DNA from 3 places in the Sphingobacterium zeae genome. Region 1 is predicted to be linked to each of the others. Evidence: riboswitches for the same ligand, from Rfam matches in the RefSeq annotation. Region 1 holds a riboswitch; each other region holds the start of a gene.
The links. Region 1 has a riboswitch for S-adenosylmethionine ahead of QE382_RS10500 (O-acetylhomoserine aminocarboxypropyltransferase/cysteine synthase family protein). Riboswitches for the same ligand answer to the same signal wherever they lie in the genome.
Positions count from the first base shown of each region.

Region 2: it holds a riboswitch for S-adenosylmethionine, as region 1 does, so the genes downstream of both, QE382_RS03360 (methylenetetrahydrofolate reductase) here and QE382_RS10500 (O-acetylhomoserine aminocarboxypropyltransferase/cysteine synthase family protein) in region 1, are expected to answer to the same signal.
Region 3: it holds a riboswitch for S-adenosylmethionine, as region 1 does, so the genes downstream of both, metE (5-methyltetrahydropteroyltriglutamate--homocysteine S-methyltransferase) here and QE382_RS10500 (O-acetylhomoserine aminocarboxypropyltransferase/cysteine synthase family protein) in region 1, are expected to answer to the same signal.

Region 1 covers NZ_JAUTBA010000001.1:2,524,770-2,531,025, forward strand. Annotated here, with positions in the region: gene QE382_RS10485 (GH92 family glycosyl hydrolase) at 1-1,278, shown strand, start outside; gene QE382_RS10490 (homoserine dehydrogenase) at 1,342-2,523, opposite strand; gene QE382_RS10495 (homoserine O-acetyltransferase family protein) at 2,575-3,618, opposite strand; gene QE382_RS10500 (O-acetylhomoserine aminocarboxypropyltransferase/cysteine synthase family protein) at 3,654-4,964, opposite strand; SAM riboswitch class I at 5,222-5,334, opposite strand; gene QE382_RS10505 (FUSC family protein) at 5,515-6,256, opposite strand, start outside.
Region 2 covers NZ_JAUTBA010000001.1:780,601-786,856, reverse strand. Annotated here, with positions in the region: gene QE382_RS03365 (glycosyltransferase family 117 protein) at 1-93, opposite strand, end outside; gene QE382_RS03360 (methylenetetrahydrofolate reductase) at 408-1,364, opposite strand; SAM riboswitch class I at 1,437-1,539, opposite strand; gene QE382_RS03355 (hypothetical protein) at 1,759-2,610, opposite strand; gene rimM (ribosome maturation factor RimM) at 2,716-3,240, opposite strand; gene QE382_RS03345 (30S ribosomal protein S16) at 3,360-3,881, opposite strand; gene QE382_RS03340 (UvrD-helicase domain-containing protein) at 4,247-6,256, shown strand, end outside.
Region 3 covers NZ_JAUTBA010000001.1:5,341,222-5,347,477, forward strand. Annotated here, with positions in the region: gene QE382_RS22515 (sensor histidine kinase) at 1-739, shown strand, start outside; gene QE382_RS22520 (response regulator transcription factor) at 841-1,530, shown strand; SAM riboswitch class I at 1,714-1,816, shown strand; gene metE (5-methyltetrahydropteroyltriglutamate--homocysteine S-methyltransferase) at 1,894-4,206, shown strand; gene QE382_RS22530 (hypothetical protein) at 4,302-4,832, opposite strand; gene QE382_RS22535 (helix-turn-helix domain-containing protein) at 5,253-5,624, shown strand; gene QE382_RS22540 (DUF2116 family Zn-ribbon domain-containing protein) at 5,874-6,239, opposite strand.

The DNA.
Region 1 (6,256 bases):
GGGCAGATTGCCCTAAATAAGCAGGGGCAACCGATTCATCATCACTATAATACTGATGCCATCTGGGGTGCATTTTGGAATTTAACACAGTTGTGGTCCATTGCTTATCCAGACTATTACAACGACTGGATTCAGAGTCAATTGTTGGTCTATCGCGATGCCGGTTGGTTAGGAGACGGTATTGCCAACAGTAAATACGTTTCGGGTGTAGGAACTAATTTTACAGGTTTGGCAATTGCTGCGGCGTATAATGTCGGTATTCGTGACTATGATGTGAATCTTGCTTATGATGCGGTACGCAAAAATGAATTGGAAGCGAAGAATCGTCTGCCTGGAGCAGGAAAGTTAGATGTGGGAGTTTTCGTCCGCAAAGGCTACTCACCGTATATAAAAGATGATCATGGCAGTCCCGAACTATTGACCAATGGATCTCCTTTTGGCGCTTCGCATACCTTGGAATATGCCTTTTCCGCTGGAGCGGCTGCGCAATTTGCAAAATCATTGGGGCGTCAAAAAGACTATGTTAAATTTCAGGAATTATCCAATGGATGGCGCAATCTGTATGATGCCGAGACGAAGTTTATGCGGCCAAAGGATAGTACTGGACGATTCATTTCAAACTTTAACCCTTATGAACCATGGCGTGGATTTCAGGAAGGAAATGCATGGCAGTATACGTTCTATGTTCCGCATGTCCCACAAGAATTGGTTAAACTCGTTGGAAAGGATCTGTTCAATCAGCGGTTGGATAGTATCTTTACGGTGTCGCAGAAGAATGTGTTTGGAGGCGGTACACAAATTGACGCTTTCGCAGGGATTGAAAGTCTTTATAATCACGGTAATCAACCGAACCTGCATATCTCTTGGCTGTTCTATTTTTCTGGTAGACCTGATTTAAGTCAGAAATGGGTACGGGCAATTTGCAATGAGTTTTATGGTAACGATGCGATACATGGCTATGGCTATGGACAAGACGAAGACCAAGGACAGCTTGGAGCATGGTATGTATTGTCGAGTATCGGCCTATTCGATGTCCGAAGTCTCACCACCGAGAAGCCCGCACTTCAGATAGGCGCGCCACTTTTCGATCGGGTAACGATACAATTGCCGAAGAAATTAAGAAAAAATAAATTTATCATTCAGGTGAAGAAAGAGCAACCCAATAGTTCTATTGTTGATCAAGTTCGGTTGAATAATCGCCTGTGGAAAGGTTGGCAACTTCCTTTTGAACGTTTGGTGGAAGGTGGGATTTTAGATCTCAAGTTGAAAGGTGACTAAATATAAGATAAAAAAATAGCCCCATTCGGGGCTATTTTCAAGGTAGGTTGGTTTGTTGATTGCCTACGCGATTTCAGCAATAAAATTGCCCTCTTGATCCAAATCAGCTTTATGGGCTGCGATTTGTTGAAGATTAATATGTCCGATGACATATTTGAAATCTGGTGCGTAATATCGTTCTGTGATTTCACTGAAATTTAACTTTTCAATCAGTGTATCATCTGTATATCTCAAATAAACCTTAATTAAATAATCTTGGCTATAATTTAATGTGCTGGATTCTAAGTGTTTTTTATACTCATAGCGGTACCCATAGCGAAGAGCCGCGATATCCGATAGCACAGCAGAACCTGTTGGGTGGCCTCCTGCTCCTTTACCATAGAAAAATTGTTCGTCTGCAAAGGCCGCTTTCACCAATACTCCATTGTTCTCATTTTCTACATTATAGAGCATGCTGTCTTTGCCTACTAGGCGTGGTAATACATAAAGTACAACTTTGTTGCGATCGATCTCTTTTGCCGTCGGTATCAATTTGATCTTGAGGTTCTTTTCTTTCGCAAAACGAATATCTTGCTGTCCCAATTTATCAATACCAATATTGAACACATCTTCTGGTTTGACATAGATACCGTACGCATGCGAAGCAACAATGCATACCTTAAATTTGGGGTCAAATCCACCTACATCCAAGGTTGGATCTGTTTCTGCAAAACCGAGTTCCTGTGCTTTCTTCAAAGCATCTGCATAGTGCTGGTTTTCGTTGAAAACTTTTGATAGAATATAGTTGGAAGATCCATTAAAAATACCACTAACAGAGTGGAGCAGTTCATTATCATAATACTCTTCTAAATTTCGGATAATGGGAATACTACCACAAACAGCACCTTCATACAAGAGGCTTGTGCCATAATCATGTTGGATATCGACCAGTTCTTCCAAATGGCTAGCAATCATTTTTTTATTGGCTGAAACCACATTTTTCCCCGATTTCAGTGCGCGAACAGTTAGTTGGTAGGCTGCTTCGGCATCATCAATCAGTTCGACAACAGTATTAATTTCTGGATCACCTAAAATTGCCTCTGCATCAGTAGAAAACAAATCTGCTGGTAGCGAGCGTTTTTTATTACCATTTTTAATGACGAACTTCTTGATTTCCAGATTAAGATTTTTGGTTTTGATAATATCATAAAGGCCTTGGCCTACAACACCAAATCCAAACATCCCTATTGTTAATTTATTGCTCATATCTCTTCTTATATTCTCTTATTATATTCTCTTATTATATTGTTCAATCTCTTATACTAATTCAGCAGCGTACACTTTGTGGTCGCTCAGAAAGTGGCTAATAGCTTGCGTTAGTTTTGTTGTTTCGATCAAAAAGCCGTCATGACCATAGGTTGATTCAATCTCTTGGTAACGAGCATTGGGAATATGCTGTGCTATGAATTGTTGCTCTTGTGGAGGAAACAATAAATCTGTATTGACACTCAATACCAATGTTGGACAGCTAATGCTTGATAGTGCAGATTCAATAGACGATCTGCCACGCCCCAAATTGTGGCTATCCATTGCTTTGGTTAGGAAATAATAGCTGTAAGCATTATAGCGGTTTACTAATTTTTCCCCTTGATAGTTCTGATAGGAGGATGCTTTATAATGATCGAGTTTTTCGTTATCATCTTCCTTTTGCGTGTTGGCATACGTTGTATAGTTTCGGTAAGACAACAGTGCCATAGCGCGTGCAACTTTCAATCCTTTAGCTCCGCCATCAGGATGGTTGGCATAAAAGGTACGGTCGGTTGTAATGGCAAGGCGTTGGCTCTCATTGAATGCAATACCCCATGGTGAATGAACAGCATTTGTGCCAACGACGATTAAATGATCGACTGATATCGTGTTGGAAGCCGCCCATTCCAATGCCTGTTGTCCCCCTAATGAGCCCCCGATAAGAACGTTAATACGCTTGATGTCCAAATGGTCAGCAAGAAACTGGTGAGCACTGGCCAAATCCCTTACTGTAAATTCAGGAAAAGATAGGTAGTAAGGCTGTCCAGTAGCTGGGTTAATAGACAATGGGTTGCTACTATTATAGGCCGACCCAATAACGTTGGCGCAGATGATATAATAGTCGTTCGGATCAAATAAATCATCGGTTCCAAAAAGGCCTGGCCACCAATCCAAGACATTTGCATTGGCAGTTAAGGCATGACATACCCAGATCACATTGCTGCGATCTGGATTAAGTTTGCCAAACGTCTCATAACTGATTTGTAAATCAGTAAGCTCTTTTCCATTTTCAAATACAAAAGGCTCCGGGTGCAGATAAGTATGCTTACTCATTTTACGTTTAAATTTTATAGCCGACTAAAGTCCAATTAGTTGATTTTATCAAAAGCCTGTTGTAAATCAGCTTTGATATCATCAATATGTTCTATTCCAACTGATAGACGCAACAGTCCTTTGAACACACCAGCATTCGCTTGATCTTCGTCACTCAATTGTTGGTGGGTCGTTGCTGCAGGATGAATAATCAGCGATTTAGTATCGCCTACGTTAGCTAAATGACTGATTAATTCTAAACTGTCGATAAAGTCGTTGGCTTTTTGCGCTGCGTCGCCCTTTAGCTGGAAAGAAAGCACTGCACCGTAGCCGTTCTTAAGATATTTTTGCGCATTAGCGAAGCTTGGAGAGCTTTTTAATCCTGGATAATTTACTTTTTCGACCTGAGGATGGGCCTCAAGCCATCTAGCTATTTCCAACGCGTTGTCGATATGCCGTTGTACACGTAGAGACAATGTTTCAAGGCCTTGTAACAACAAGAATGAATTGAAAGGAGAGAGCGCTGGTCCGAAATCTCTTAATCCCTCTACACGCGCGCGAATTGCAAATTGTATATTGCCAAATGGGCCATTTTCACCAAAAACATCTGAAAACACCAATCCATGATAACCCTCGGATGGTTCAGAAAATTGTGGATACTTCCCATTCCCCCAGTTATAGTTACCCCCATCAACGATGACGCCACCAATGCTGGTTCCATGCCCCCCAATCCATTTCGTTGCCGATTCAACGACTACGTTTGCCCCATGCTCTAATGGTTTAAATAAATAACCCCCAGCTCCAAATGTGTTGTCAACAATTAATGGCAAATCGTATTTCTTCGCTACAGCGGCGATTTTTTCAAAATCAGGAATATTGAAACTCGGGTTTCCGATTGTTTCGACATAGATAGCCTTAGTTTTATCATCAATGAGCGCTTCTATTTTATCAGCTTCAGCATCGGTTGCAAAACGAGCTTCAATACCTAGCCGTTTGAATGAAACTTTGAATTGATTGAATGTGCCTCCATATAAGTTGGACCCTGCAACAAAATTGTCGCCGTTTTCAAGAATATTATTTAATGCAATAAACTGCGCTGCCTGACCAGATGCAACTGCGACTGCTGAAATGCCACCTTCTAAAGCTGCAATCCGTTGTTCAAATACATCCGTAGTTGGATTCATGATCCGGGTATAAATGTTTCCAAACTGCTTTAACGCGAATAGATTGGCTCCATGTTCTGCATTTTCAAATACAAAAGATGTTGTTTGATATATAGGAACTGCTCTGGATCCTGTGGTAGGATCAGCGACCTGGCCAGCATGAACCTGTAGTGTTTCGAATTTTAAATTTTTGTTAGAAGACATAATATATCAGATTTTAAGGTTTCAAAAAAGAATTTGTAAAGGTAAAAGAGAAGCATACACACCTACTTCGAAGGTCTGTCAAATCGTTATCCAAGGAAAAAGGAAATGATTTTTAACAAGCAGGGAAGTGTGTATGCATACGCATTCGCATCGATACTTTTTTACGATGTAGTACACTTTTGCTGTTCGCAAGGTTCAGTTCTATTGAACCTGAATTTTTAATGGATTTCAGTAATTTAATAAGCATTGTCTTATATCATTTATATGCTCCAAAACGATATTATTTTGGACAGGAATTGGCACCTTTTCAAGCAAATTGAAGGTTGCCAGTGGGTCATTGAGCCAGTCTCTCGCCACTTCTTTATAAATCAAGACCTACTGATTAAGGAAGGTGTTGATTAGAAATCTTCTTTCGAAGACGACACAAATATAAACTTCTTTTTTATCAATGCAAAAGAAATACGTTTTTTTTAGTTAAAAGAGAACTGCCTCCTTAGCTGTAATCGCATATTCGTTATCCAATAGCGATACATAAATGCATCGTTTGGCCTTATGTTTTAGTAAAGTTGATATTTTCAGCAAGCTGATCTAAATCGGTTAAAAGAGGTTTCAAAGCATCAATCCTACCGTGGATACCCTGCTGTATTTCGTGATTCGCCTCTCGACCTAAGGATATGGAGAGACCAACCAAATGTGAATTGATGCGATAGGAGAGTGCTTGAAAATGATGGATATGAGACCAGTCGACCCATTTGTGCTCAGGTTCTTTTTTCATTTGATTGATTGCTTCGGAAAAGAGAGCCATGGCTGTCTGTGCCTTTTTTCGAGCGAGCCGAATGTCGAAAGAACTTTGCAGATCGTCGGAAAGGCGTTTGTTGATAATTTGAAAATAATGGTGGTTATATAATGCGACCTCTTTTGCTAAGTGGACCATACTCGTGCTTTGGCGCACTGGTATCAAGAAATAACCCGCTATTGCCAGCAGCGCACCTACTAAAGTAAAAATTATTCTACTGCCCAAAATGATATTAATATTTCCTTCAAATAAGTTTAATGCAATGACTATGCCCAGCGTAATAAAGATCACACTGACCATATAGTTTGATCGGTTGAACAAGAAGAATCCAAATAGTCCAGTAGCGGCAATTAGAAGAAGAGCGGGCAGAAAATCAATGGAGACCAAACAGAGTATTCCGACGGCAATTCCCGAAAATGTACCTAGTATGCGTTCTATATTGCGTGTTTTGGTCATTGAAAATGCGGGTCTTGCAACAATGGCAATAGTGAGTAAG
Region 2 (6,256 bases), 1.7 Mb from region 1:
AAATAAGGGTGCCCCAGGTTGGTGTGCCACTTCCAGCTTGTAAGCACAGGCAATGAATTCACCACAATCCCACCAGCTTACCGTCTTTTCCACGGTAGCAATATATACACATGTGGCAACGAGTCCGCAAGCAAAACCCAGTAGAGATTTATTCTATTGTACGTCATAAGGTCGATTGGTCTTTTATTAAATCCTTTAGAGCACATTAATGTAAAAAGTTATCTTGATTTAAGTATGTTAATTAACACTATTTAACACAAGTACCTAACAATAAATACCCTGTCACTTGGATTCGCTTAAATGAAATCAGTTAGAAACACGACGAATTGGGTATTAGTTCAATTATAGTATATGTTAACAATGAAAAAGGGAGCTTATCAGCTCCCTTTACCTGGTATTTTTATAAGTTAGGCTAATTTTTGTACAATTTTCTTTGTTGGGCCCGGATTACTCATCGTATAAAAATGTAAAACCGGAGCGCCAAACTTGATCAGCTCCCGACATTGTTGTACCAACCACTCTTCTCCGACTTGTCTGACGTCGGCATTCGTTTTACAGGCCGAAACGGCATCGCTCAGTTCTTCTGGAATATCCAGATGAAATATTCTGGGTAAGGTCACAAGCTGCTTTTTAGTTGTCAGTGGCTTTAATCCGGGGATAATAGGCACATGGATTCCATTATCCCTACATTTAGTAACAAATTCCTTATATTTTTCGACATTAAAGAACATTTGAGTTACAATAAATTCCGCCCCCATATCGACTTTTTGTTTCAGATATTTAAAGTCAGTATTAAAATTTGGCGATTCAAAGTGTTTTTCGGGGTAACCTGCTACACCGATACAAAAATCAGTTTTTTCTGAAGTCACAATATCCTCATGTAGATACTTTCCTTTATTCATATCAGTAACCTGTTCCAATAGGTCTGTTGCAAAAGCATGTCCACCATCCGTTGGAATAAAATCAGCATCGCCCTTACGCGCATCTCCGCGCAATACTAAGACATTATCTATGCCCAGGAAGTTCAGATCGATCAGTGCATTTTCGGTTTCCTCCTTAGTAAAACCACCACATATCAAATGGGGTACTGCATCAACTTTATATTTATTCATGATTGCTGCACATATCGCCACTGTTCCAGGACGTTTGCGATAGGAAACGCGTTCCAGTAATCCACCTGCATGCTCTTTATAGATATAATCTTCGCGGTGGTAAGTTACGTCGATAAAAGGAGGTTTAAACTCCATCAGTTCATCCATGGTTTTAAAAATACTTTGGATGCCCTGCCCTTTCGCCGGTGGTAATAGCTCAAAAGAAAACAATGTTTTTCCGTTGGCATTCTGGATATGATCGATAATTTTCATTAAAAAAACTGTTTTTTAGTTTGGTTGGCTTATATCGAAACGCACACGTCGAGGAATCGTTGATCTTCATGTAACTTATCTTTCCCACATGGAGTAGGGTAGAATTTAGCACCTTGAACAATACAGGTTGCTAAGGCTTCAACGGGTCTATTCCCTCGGCCTTTCTCTATAAGCATTGCTAATATCGTTTTAAAAAATCAAAAGACAAAAATATTTTTTCGAAAAGACTAAAATGGTAGCGAAAAGACCGTAATAAATACGGTTTCAGAGTTATTCCCAGGCAATAGCAGGAATTTACGCTCCACCAAAAATAAAAGACTTAAAAAAAACAGATAAATTTAACGATCGAAAATCATTGACAGCCAAGAGATTGACTAAGCCACAACACGATCGCCTAAAGATGCGCTGCCAGGGAATTCCGTAGATTTTTGAGATAAAATGTGATTAATAAAAGGCCTGTTACATGGTATTCCTCTTTCGATCCATATTTAAAGCCATCGAATAAATAGCGATAGGCGATCAATGCATTTTGTTCATTGTAAAACAACTCTTTCCACGATTCCGGCACATCGGTCCACGCCTTGAGCACAATACCGTTCTCCGCATAAATAATTGGCGATTCAATACCATCCATTCGATAATCGTGATGTGTACCAGAACTTGATATATGTTGAAAGTAAGCGATGGAATAATCAACAAAATTTAATGCCCTCGCCCTGATCTCTTTTTCACTTTCTGTTCTTACGGGAGCATTCCTCCACAAATTCACTTGACTGTCAAATTTGCTTGGCGTCTCGCGTATAGGGGTTTTATCTAAAGCGAAATTGAGATAAAGTCTTTCGGTAGTCGGCACACGCGCGGAGTTAAACTGTGAAAAATCACCTCTCAGCTGAATAAAATCCTTTTTTACCTTAACAATATCCAATGCGATGCTACCTTTTTTCTCGTCGGTCAACGCTAATCGGTCGCCGTTGAATCTATACTTTCCGAAGAGTAATATGTCATCGATGGCTAGGACAAATTGGTCTTTATCATGAAGGGAGAGAAAGGATCGGTATATAGTTGGGTCATTACCATAGACATCTGCCTCCACATTTTGGGAGGATTCGCTCTTTAATTTACGATACTCCTCATTTGAATAACCAAATATCATTTGATAATTGCCTTCAGGAAACTCCTTTTTCTTCCCAAAGAAAGTACAGGAAAATAACGAAAATGCGAATAGCAGCAGTAATAACGGTTTCAATATCAATTAATAATTATGGTCAATAATAATACACCGACCAAGAGAAGAAATTACTGCAATAGTTATAGTATACCGCTATTCATTTGAATTAAGCTCGGGGATAGCTTATTCTTTATAGAGATCCACCAAGCCCTCTGGCAGTTCAACTTCAATAATCTCCTCCTCGCCATCAATACCTAAGATCAAATCGTCCGAAAGCGGGAACATCAGCTCCTTGCCATCCATATCTACGGTAGCAACAAATTGTTGTGGAAATTCCTGCACATCTGTTATTCTCCCCAGTTCACCATGGTTCTCATCAATTACTAAAAACCCGATCAAATCCGTATATCTAAAATCATCTGGATCACGCTCCGGCATTTTATCATTGGAAAGATATAGCTTTTTACGCACAAGTATTTGAGCCTTATCAATATGATCCACATCTTCGAATGTCACATAAGCGGTACTGTTCTTTTGAAATTTGATGGCGTCAACAAAATAAGGAACAAGCTTTTTGTTCACTTCCACGAAGACGACATCCATATCCAAACTCTCGTATTCTTCGAACTCAAAAAATAGCTGTACTTCCCCTTTAAGCCCTCTTGTTTTGCTGATATAACCGATGTAAAAGCTTTGATCAATAGTCATATTTTCGTATTTGGCAATTAGATGTAAGACATGATAATGGCAAACTATTAGCCTAATGGCTGTTTCAAAAAAAGCCGGCTCAAGGTTGAGTCGGCTTTCTCGAATACTTTATGAAAGAATTAACCTTCAGTTTCTTCTGATGCAGGAGCTTCAGTCTCTTCAGCAGGAGTTTCTTCCGCTACAGGAGCATTTTTAGCAGCTACAGCAGCAGCTTTTTCTTCTTTTTTCTTAGCTTCAGCAGCTAAAGCAGCATTTCTAGCATCAGCTTTAGTTTGTGCTAAACCATCTTTTTTACCAGAGATTCTTGCATCATTAGCTTCAGTCCAAGCTGCAAATTTAGCTTCAGCAGCAGCTTCATCAAAAGCACCTTTTTTCACACCACCTTGCAAGTGTTTTTTGTAAAGAACACCTTTGTAAGAAAGGATAGCGCGAGCTGTGTCAGTCGGTTGAGCACCTTTGTTCATCCAATCCAAAGCTTTTTCAAAATCCAAAACGATCGTTGCTGGATTAGTGTTTGGGTTGTAAGAACCAATACGTTCAATGAATTTACCGTCACGTGGAGCGCGAGAATCCGCTACGACTACGTGGTAAAAAGGACGTCCTTTTTTACCGTGTCTTTGCAATCTGATTTTAGTTGCCATTTTTTAATTTATTTTATGTATTCAACATATCCCCCGAGCTTCATACTAGAGGGGATGCAAAGATAGTTATTTTTTTCTATTCATAAACATAATTTTATAAAATTCGCTGAAAATGACATCCTTAACACCTTTAATCCCCTATTTTAAAACAGATGTCATTACACTAGCTCTGCCGTCAACACCAACGTAATTTGTACAGCTGTTAGCTTCGTCCAAAGGCAACAGCTAATCAGATTATGACACCATGTATATATCATAAAAGATAATTTGGGTAATAAATTAGAATCAAATTACGTCTGTCTTTCTCAATTAAAATAATCTTCGCCATTTTTGCCAATTCACTTTTTACTTTCTACCTTCATTCTATGAAATCCGTTGCGCCATTAAAAATACTCAAAGCTTCAGCCGGTTCGGGGAAAACCTTTAGCTTAACTTTACACTATCTCGCACTCCTCCTATCCAACGAGAATAGCTATAAGGAGATTTTAGCGGTCACATTCACCAATAAGGCAACTGCCGAGATGAAAGAACGTATCCTATCGGTACTCCATGGCCTAGCAACAGGCCACCCTAGCCCTAAGATTGAAGATTTCAGAAAGTTATTACTGGCACAACAGCCAGGCTGGACTTCACATCTTGTGCAGGAGAAAGCTCACCGTGTTTATCGCCGTATCTTGCATGATTATAGTCATTTTACAATAAGTACAATTGATGGTTTCTCCCAAAAGGTCATCCGTGCATTTACGTATGAACTCAATCTTGATGCAGCTTACAAGATTGAAATGAACGTCAATAAAGTGAAAAATGAGCTGACAGTTATGCTCAATCAATTACTGGATGAGCGCCCCGATCTACTCGATTGGATTATAACTTATGCTGAAAAGAAGATAGCAAAAAATGAAAATTGGAACTACCGTCAGCAATTGATGAGCTTAGCGAGCCTTATTTTTTCTGAAAATTTCCAGGAATTTGATAGTTACATCAACTCGGCAAATCCCAAGGAGGTTTTTAATCTCCTGAATCAGGAGATTGAACAGAAGATAAGCGCATTTACCGAAGCGCTATCCATGACAATTGAAGCGTTTAGTGAGACATTCAAAAAATTCAACCTCACTGAAAATGACCTGAAGGGTAAATCACGCAATAAAATAATCTCAGCCAGCAAAACCAGTAAAAAGACGGAAAAACTGAGCGCTTCTGAAATTGCCAAGATAATAGAAAAATACCTTCTGTTAATCGACAATGAAGATGCTTTTACCGATAGTGATAAAAATATACGTCATGATCTTATGGCTGCATTCGCCCCTATCTTGGCATCCTTCCAAAAGTTACACGACAACCTATCCGCCTACATAGCCTATCAAGCAGTACAGAATAACCTCTATTACCTTCGTTTACTCAAAGAAATGAGCGATTTACTGACACAGTGGCGACGCGATAATGGTGCCCAGTTAATTTCCGATTCTCAGATTCTGTTAAACAAACTCGGAATTGATGAAAATAGCGACCCAACATTTATCTGGGAGAAAATCGGCAATCGCTTTAACTACTTTTTGTTTGACGAATTTCAGGATACTTCGCGCATTCAATGGAAAAATTATAGTCCACTACTGATCAATGCATTGGCAGATGCCAAAGGTACGGTCAGCGAACACCTGATTGTAGGTGATGTTAAACAAAGCATCTATCGCTGGCGAAATGGCGATTGGCGAATACTACTCCAACAGGTAGAACAACAGATTGTCCATGCCTTTCACTTGGACGACGATAGCAAAACAACCTTTATCGAAAACGGAAGCCTCGACACCAATTTTAGAAGTCTTCCAAATATTATTCATTTAAACAATTACCTGTTTAGCAGTATTCCAAAACATTTGCAACAGGTATTAAATGAAAAAGTATCCGAAAGCCTAGATGAAGAAGGCAAACAGTGGTGGGCTTCCTCGGGCAATGATAGCATGCTTGTCAAAGCGTATGAAAACAGCCAACAGATGGTTCCTGAGCATAAAAAAGGAAAATTTGACCAATTAGGTTCTATTGAGATCTCCTACATCCCCGTTACTGATGGACGTTACCGAAGAAATCAGGTCATCGAAGAATCACTCGTCAATTTATGCCAAAAAATAAAAGAATGGCTACTCGACAAACGCTATCAACCCCAACAGATCGGTATTTTAGTACGTAGTAATTCACAAGCTAAGTTGGTTATCGAAAAACTCATGGATTTCAAAAAACATCAACAGCTCACGTTTGAAGTCATATCAGGAGATGCGCTGTCGCTAGCCAGCAATGATGCTGTTTTACTACTGATCGAAACGCTGAAAGCCTTGGTCTATAATTCGGAGAAACATACCATTCATAAAGCAAAGATCGTC
Region 3 (6,256 bases), 2.8 Mb from region 1:
AGGGTGTTTTGCATACACGCTGATTATCATCTTTAGACAAAAGAAAGTTTCGGAGATGAAAACAGATTTTATCAACAATATGACACATGAGTTTAAGACGCCAGTTGCGACTATCATGATTGCTAGTGAATCGCTTAAGGACCCGGATATCAATGCCGATCATAAACGCGTTCAAAAATTAGCCAATATCATCTACGACGAGAATGTTAGGTTAGGGAATCACATCGAACGTGTACTTGATTTAGCTCGACTAGAAAAAGAAACCTTAAAACTAGATCAGGTAGATGTTCATATTAACGATCTTATTTCAGCGGTTACAGACAGTATGCAGCTGAGAATGCAAAATATTGGCGGAAAATTCACTATTGATCTGGCAGCCACTAAGGATATTGTCGTTGGTGACGAACTGCACTTCTCAAACGTATTTTATAACCTATTGGATAATGCAATTAAATACAATAAAGGAGACTTACATGTGAATATACAATCAAAAAACGTCGGTGATAGTATTGTGGTCACTATAGCTGATAACGGTATCGGTATGAGCCGAGATCACCTTCAAAAGATTTTTGACCAGTTTTACCGGATACCTACGGGGAATGTCCACAATGTAAAAGGGTTTGGTCTCGGTCTAAGTTATGTACAAGATATTTTGAGGAGACTGAACGGAAAAATTACGGTTAAAAGCGAAAAAGATAAGGGCACGACCTTTGAAGTAATTTTGCCTACAAAAAAATAAAAGGTTCCTTTTTTGTATATTTCCTCTGTAAAAGAATTTCAAAGGTAGAGGAAGCTGATTTATCAGCATCAAGGGAATTCGTTAAAATTAAAGTATTCATTATGCAAAAGATATTATTAGCAGAAGACGATCCTAATTTGGGGGATCTTTTAAAAGACTATCTCGAATTAAAGGGAAAATTTGACGTCACACTATGTACAGATGGTGATGAAGCAATATCCCAATTCAAGAAAAATAACTATGACCTCTGCATCTTCGATGTGATGATGCCTAAGAAAGACGGCTTCTCAGTTGGACGTGAAATCAGAAAAACAAACAATACTGTTCCAATAATCTTTGCCACAGCAAAAAGCATGATGGAAGATAAAACTGAAGCTTTTGAACTTGGAGGAGATGATTATATTACCAAGCCGTTTCGGGTTGAGGAATTGTTACTTCGCATCAATGCCCTGCTAAAACGCAGTGTTCGGGATAAAGAAGAAGAGGTAGTTGCAGACAAATTTGAAATTGGCGATTATTTCTTTGATTACACAAGTCAGCAGATTTCCTATAAAGGGCAGATGCAGAAACTATCGACTAAAGAAGCTGAACTATTACGCCTGCTCTGCCTAAAGAAAAATGATGTATTGACAAGAGAGGAGGCCTTATTAAAGATATGGCATGATGACAACTATTTTACTGGTAGAAGTATGGATGTCTTTCTCAGTAAACTTCGAAAATACCTGAAAGAGGATAGTAAAGTTGAGATTGTAAATGTACATGGCAAAGGTTACAAACTTTTGGTAAGCTAAAAACACAGGGAATGAGTCAATCGATCATTCCCATTTTTTATCTGTCACGCAATGAATTATGAAATAAAATAGTAATTCGATGAGAAGAAGAGAAAAAAAGCATCTCGTTCTTAGTAGAATATAAAAAATAGGTATACTTTCATAAAAAATTTGCATTTTTAAAATAATTACGTACCTTAGCATCGCTTATAGAGAAAGGCAGAGGGAATAGACCCGATGAAGCCTTAGCAACCTGTCCCTTGACAAGGTGCTAAATTCTACCCATTGTATATGGGAATGATAAGCCGAAGTCACCAAATTCTAGTGTGTCCTTCTCTCTCTAGCAAGAAATATAGTTGAAAAAAAATATTAAAAACATTCATTATGTTATTGACTAACAATTTAGGTTACCCTCGTGTGGGCGCGTTCCGCGAATTGAAAAAAGCCAATGAGGCCTATTGGGCTAAAAAATCTTCTGTTGAGGAATTATTGGATACCGCAAAAAAAATACGTGAAGGCAATTGGAAAACACAAAAAGATGCTGGAATAGATTTGATCCCTTCCAATGATTTCTCCTTTTACGATCAAGTATTGGATTTAACCCTTACGGTTGGTGCAATTCCTGCCCGTTACCATTCCTTATTGAATAAAGTAGACAACAATTACAGTTTAGATCTATATTTCGCTATGGCTCGTGGTTTCCAGCAGGAAGGAATCGACGTGACTGCAATGGAAATGACCAAGTGGTTAGATACCAACTACCACTACATGGTACCAGAATTTACAAAAGATCAAGAATTTAAATTGACTTCTGAAAAATTCTTAAACGAATACAATGAAGCAAAATCATTGGGCATTGACACTAAACCAGTTTTGCTTGGTCCGATCACTTACCTATTGATCGGTAAAGAAAAAGAAGCTGGCTTCGACCGTATCGATTTATTGGATAAACTTGTGCCTGTATACGAGCAAATATTGGCTAAACTAGCTGATGCTGGTGCACAGTATGTCCAGATTGATGAGCCTTTCTTAGCATTGGATCTAGATGCTAAAGTAAAAGCTTTATATCAACCTACTTTCGAAAAATTAGCTGCAGCAGCAAAAAATATCAAATTAATCGCAACGACTTACTTCGAAGCTTTAAAAGACAACGAAGATATCGCAGTTAACTTACCTATCCATGCTTTACATTTGGATCTGGTACGCGGTGAAAACCAATTGGATACGGTATTGGCTAAAGTTCCAGCTTCATTAACATTATCTTTAGGTATTGTTGAAGGCCGTAACATCTGGAAAAATGATTACGAAAAATCATTGGTTAAAATCAAACAGGCTGTTGATGCATTAGGAAAAGACCGTGTTTGGGTGGCTCCATCTTCATCATTGTTGCATGTTCCTTTTGACCTAGATAATGAGCATAATGAACAATCATTACCTGCTGAAGTAAAGAATTGGTTAGCATTTGCTAAACAAAAATTAGCTGAGGTAAAAGACTTAGCTGTATTGGCAGAAGGCGAAGTTGATGCGGAAACAGCGAAACGTTTTAAAGCGAACAAAGCTGCTGCTGAAAGCCGTCGCACTTCTCCATTAATTCACAAACCTGAAGTTAAAACACGTACAAGCAATATCACTGATGAGGATGCAAAACGCTCTTCAGCATTTGCAGACCGTAAAGCGGCGCAACAAGCGAAGTTCAACTTGCCGGCATTCCCGACCACCACTATCGGTTCATTTCCACAAACGAAAGATGTTCGTAAATGGAGAGCAGACCTGAAAAAGGGTGCTATTACGCAGGCAGAATACGATAAAGCAATCGCAGAAGAAACAGAAAACACCATCCGTCTTCAAGAGCAATTGGATATCGACGTATTAGTACATGGCGAATTCGAACGTAATGACATGGTTGAATACTTCGGTGAACAATTGGCTGGTTACGCATTCACACAAAATGGCTGGGTACAATCTTACGGTTCACGTTGTGTAAAACCTCCGATTATCTATGGTGACGTATACCGTCCTGAAGATATGACTGTACGTTGGTCTTCATATGCACAATCATTGACAAATCGTCCGGTTAAAGGTATGTTGACTGGTCCTGTAACAATCTTACAATGGTCTTTCGTACGTAACGATCAACCGCGCTCAACAACGACTTACCAAATTGCATTGGCGATCTTGGATGAAGTACAAGCCTTGGAAAAAGCAGGTATCAAAATCATACAAATCGATGAACCAGCTATCCGTGAAGGATTACCGTTACGTAAAGCTGATCAAAAAGATTACTTGAACTGGGCAGTACGTGCTTTCCGTGTCTCTTCATCAAATGTTGAAGACGATACACAGATTCACACACACATGTGTTATTCTGAGTTCAATAATGTGATCGAAGATATCGCTGCAATGGATGCCGATGTTATCACGATTGAGACTTCACGTTCTCAAATGAAATTATTGAATGCTTTCGCCGGTGATTTCAAATATCCAAATGATATTGGTCCAGGTGTTTATGACATTCACTCACCACGTGTTCCAAGCAAAGATGAGATGGTAGATCTATTGCGCAAAGCAAAAGCTGTAGTTCCAGCAGAACAACTTTGGGTTAACCCTGACTGTGGTTTGAAAACTCGTGCTTGGCCAGAAACCAAAGCGGCTTTAGAGTCTATGGTTGAGGCTGCGAAAATCTTAAGAGCAGAATAATTCTTACACTATATTGATAAAGCCCTAGCTGAAATTTCAGCTAGGGCTTTTTTATTGTATTTATATTAATATAAATTTGTAGCCAGATCGTGGGTCTACTTATGAGCAGTATTACTTTCTTTCTTACTATTTTTCCCACTTCCTTTACTAATTTCCTGTTTTCCTTTAATCCGCTCCTCAATAGACTTCAGACTTGACGAAAAATCGAGGTCAACATTTTCAAGTTTAGCCTTTTTTAACGCCTTCAACGCCTTTTTGTATTTTCTCATTTTTTCAAATAGAAGTGCTTTCTTGATCCAGATTCCTGTCAAGGGCATGGCCGGAAGTGTCAAAGCAAATTTGATCGTCTTTTTTGCAGCTTCATATTCCCCCATATCAATCAATGTCTGAATGAAATAAGGATATACTTCCAGTGCCTGAACATTATGCACCAAAGCTTCCTGGAAATACCTTTTTGCCTGCTCATAGTCCAATAGCTGTTCGGCATGAACTCTTCCCATCAAACACAGCGCCATTGTATTGGACTCATCATAGGATAGCGCATAGGATAAGGATTCCATGGTCTCCTCCAAATACATCGGATAGTTATCCAGCGCCTGAAGGACATATTTATTTACTAAATTCATAAAATTTTCTAAAACATAACATTCATATCCAGCTTTCACGATAACGTTGAAAGTAACTGGATTTTTAAAACTCCTGAATAAGCTAAGCATATTGGAAAAGTGGACTATTATTTCGAGCGCCACGTTTTAGCCAATATCAACCTAGGTTACTTAACGTATTAAGAAGAAGATTAGGAAAGGGCCGTATTCCGAAGAATATTCCCGAGAATCTTCTCTGTGGACGAAGCGGGATTTTCTAATATTGCAAACATATTCTTCCGTTTTTATTAATTACGCTATTGAATTGCAAAGATTCAAAATATTTACCAAATTCCAAAAACTTTTGATTATTAATCTGTTATATTATTCAGCACGATATTGGCATATTATTGTCGCATCAATTTCACTAAAATTCAACGACTATTTCCCCATCTTTGAACTATGGAAAGTCAATCAGCTAATCAATTCATCAAACTAGCAAGAAAACGTAAGGGACTAACGCAGCAGGAACTCGCCGATCAAGCGGGGGTATCGCTAAGAACAGTGCAACGCATAGAAAAAGGCACGGAAGAAATTAGTGGATTTAGTCTCAAACAGATCAGTCAAATTTTGGAAATACCATTAGAACAACTCATTATGCCAAATGTAAATCAAATCAGTATCGACAACAATCAAACAGGCAGTATTAAAGCGCTATATTTAGCATCGCTCACCTTTTTGGTCAATCCATTATTAGGGCTATTGGTCCCAGCAATTATGGGTTATACGAAACAAAACAAAGACGCCTTATACAGTAAGCACCTAAAAAAATAATTACAATACATGCTGTTGGACTATTTTTTCTAGGAAGTTTCATCGGCTATATTATTATTGCAGATTTTTTTAAAATTGCACTACCGTCTTTTTTAAGCGATATCTTCAATAGTGCCTATTTTTTACTCATCCCAGTATGCTATTACATATTGATTCTAACGTTTACTATTTTTAATTATATCGCAATAAGAAAAGCCAAGCTCAGTTCTGCAAGCTAAACCAATACAAATGAACATGTTGCGATCGACATCACAGCGGTTTCTTTTGAACAATCAATACCCAATCATTCTCCAACAAAAGATAGCCTGTTTCGTAAATAAAGCTATAGGTCTGCCCCTTGTTATTGGAAAAAGTATGTGTATGAAACTTAAAATCAAATCCCAACCGCTTTAACTTTTCCCGTTGGATCTTCACCATGCCCTCCCCGTTCAACGTATCTAACAATATCCGGCGGTTTTTTCGCAGGATATTATTCACGTTACGCACCAAATTGGTTTGGTCGCTATTCAATTTATTATTATAGGCATTCCGACAAGCATCATCACAAAATCGCTTGTCAGAACGGCCACGTATACTCTTGCCACATTCAAGGCAAGCTCTCTCAACAGAACTCATAGAAAATTACTAAACGA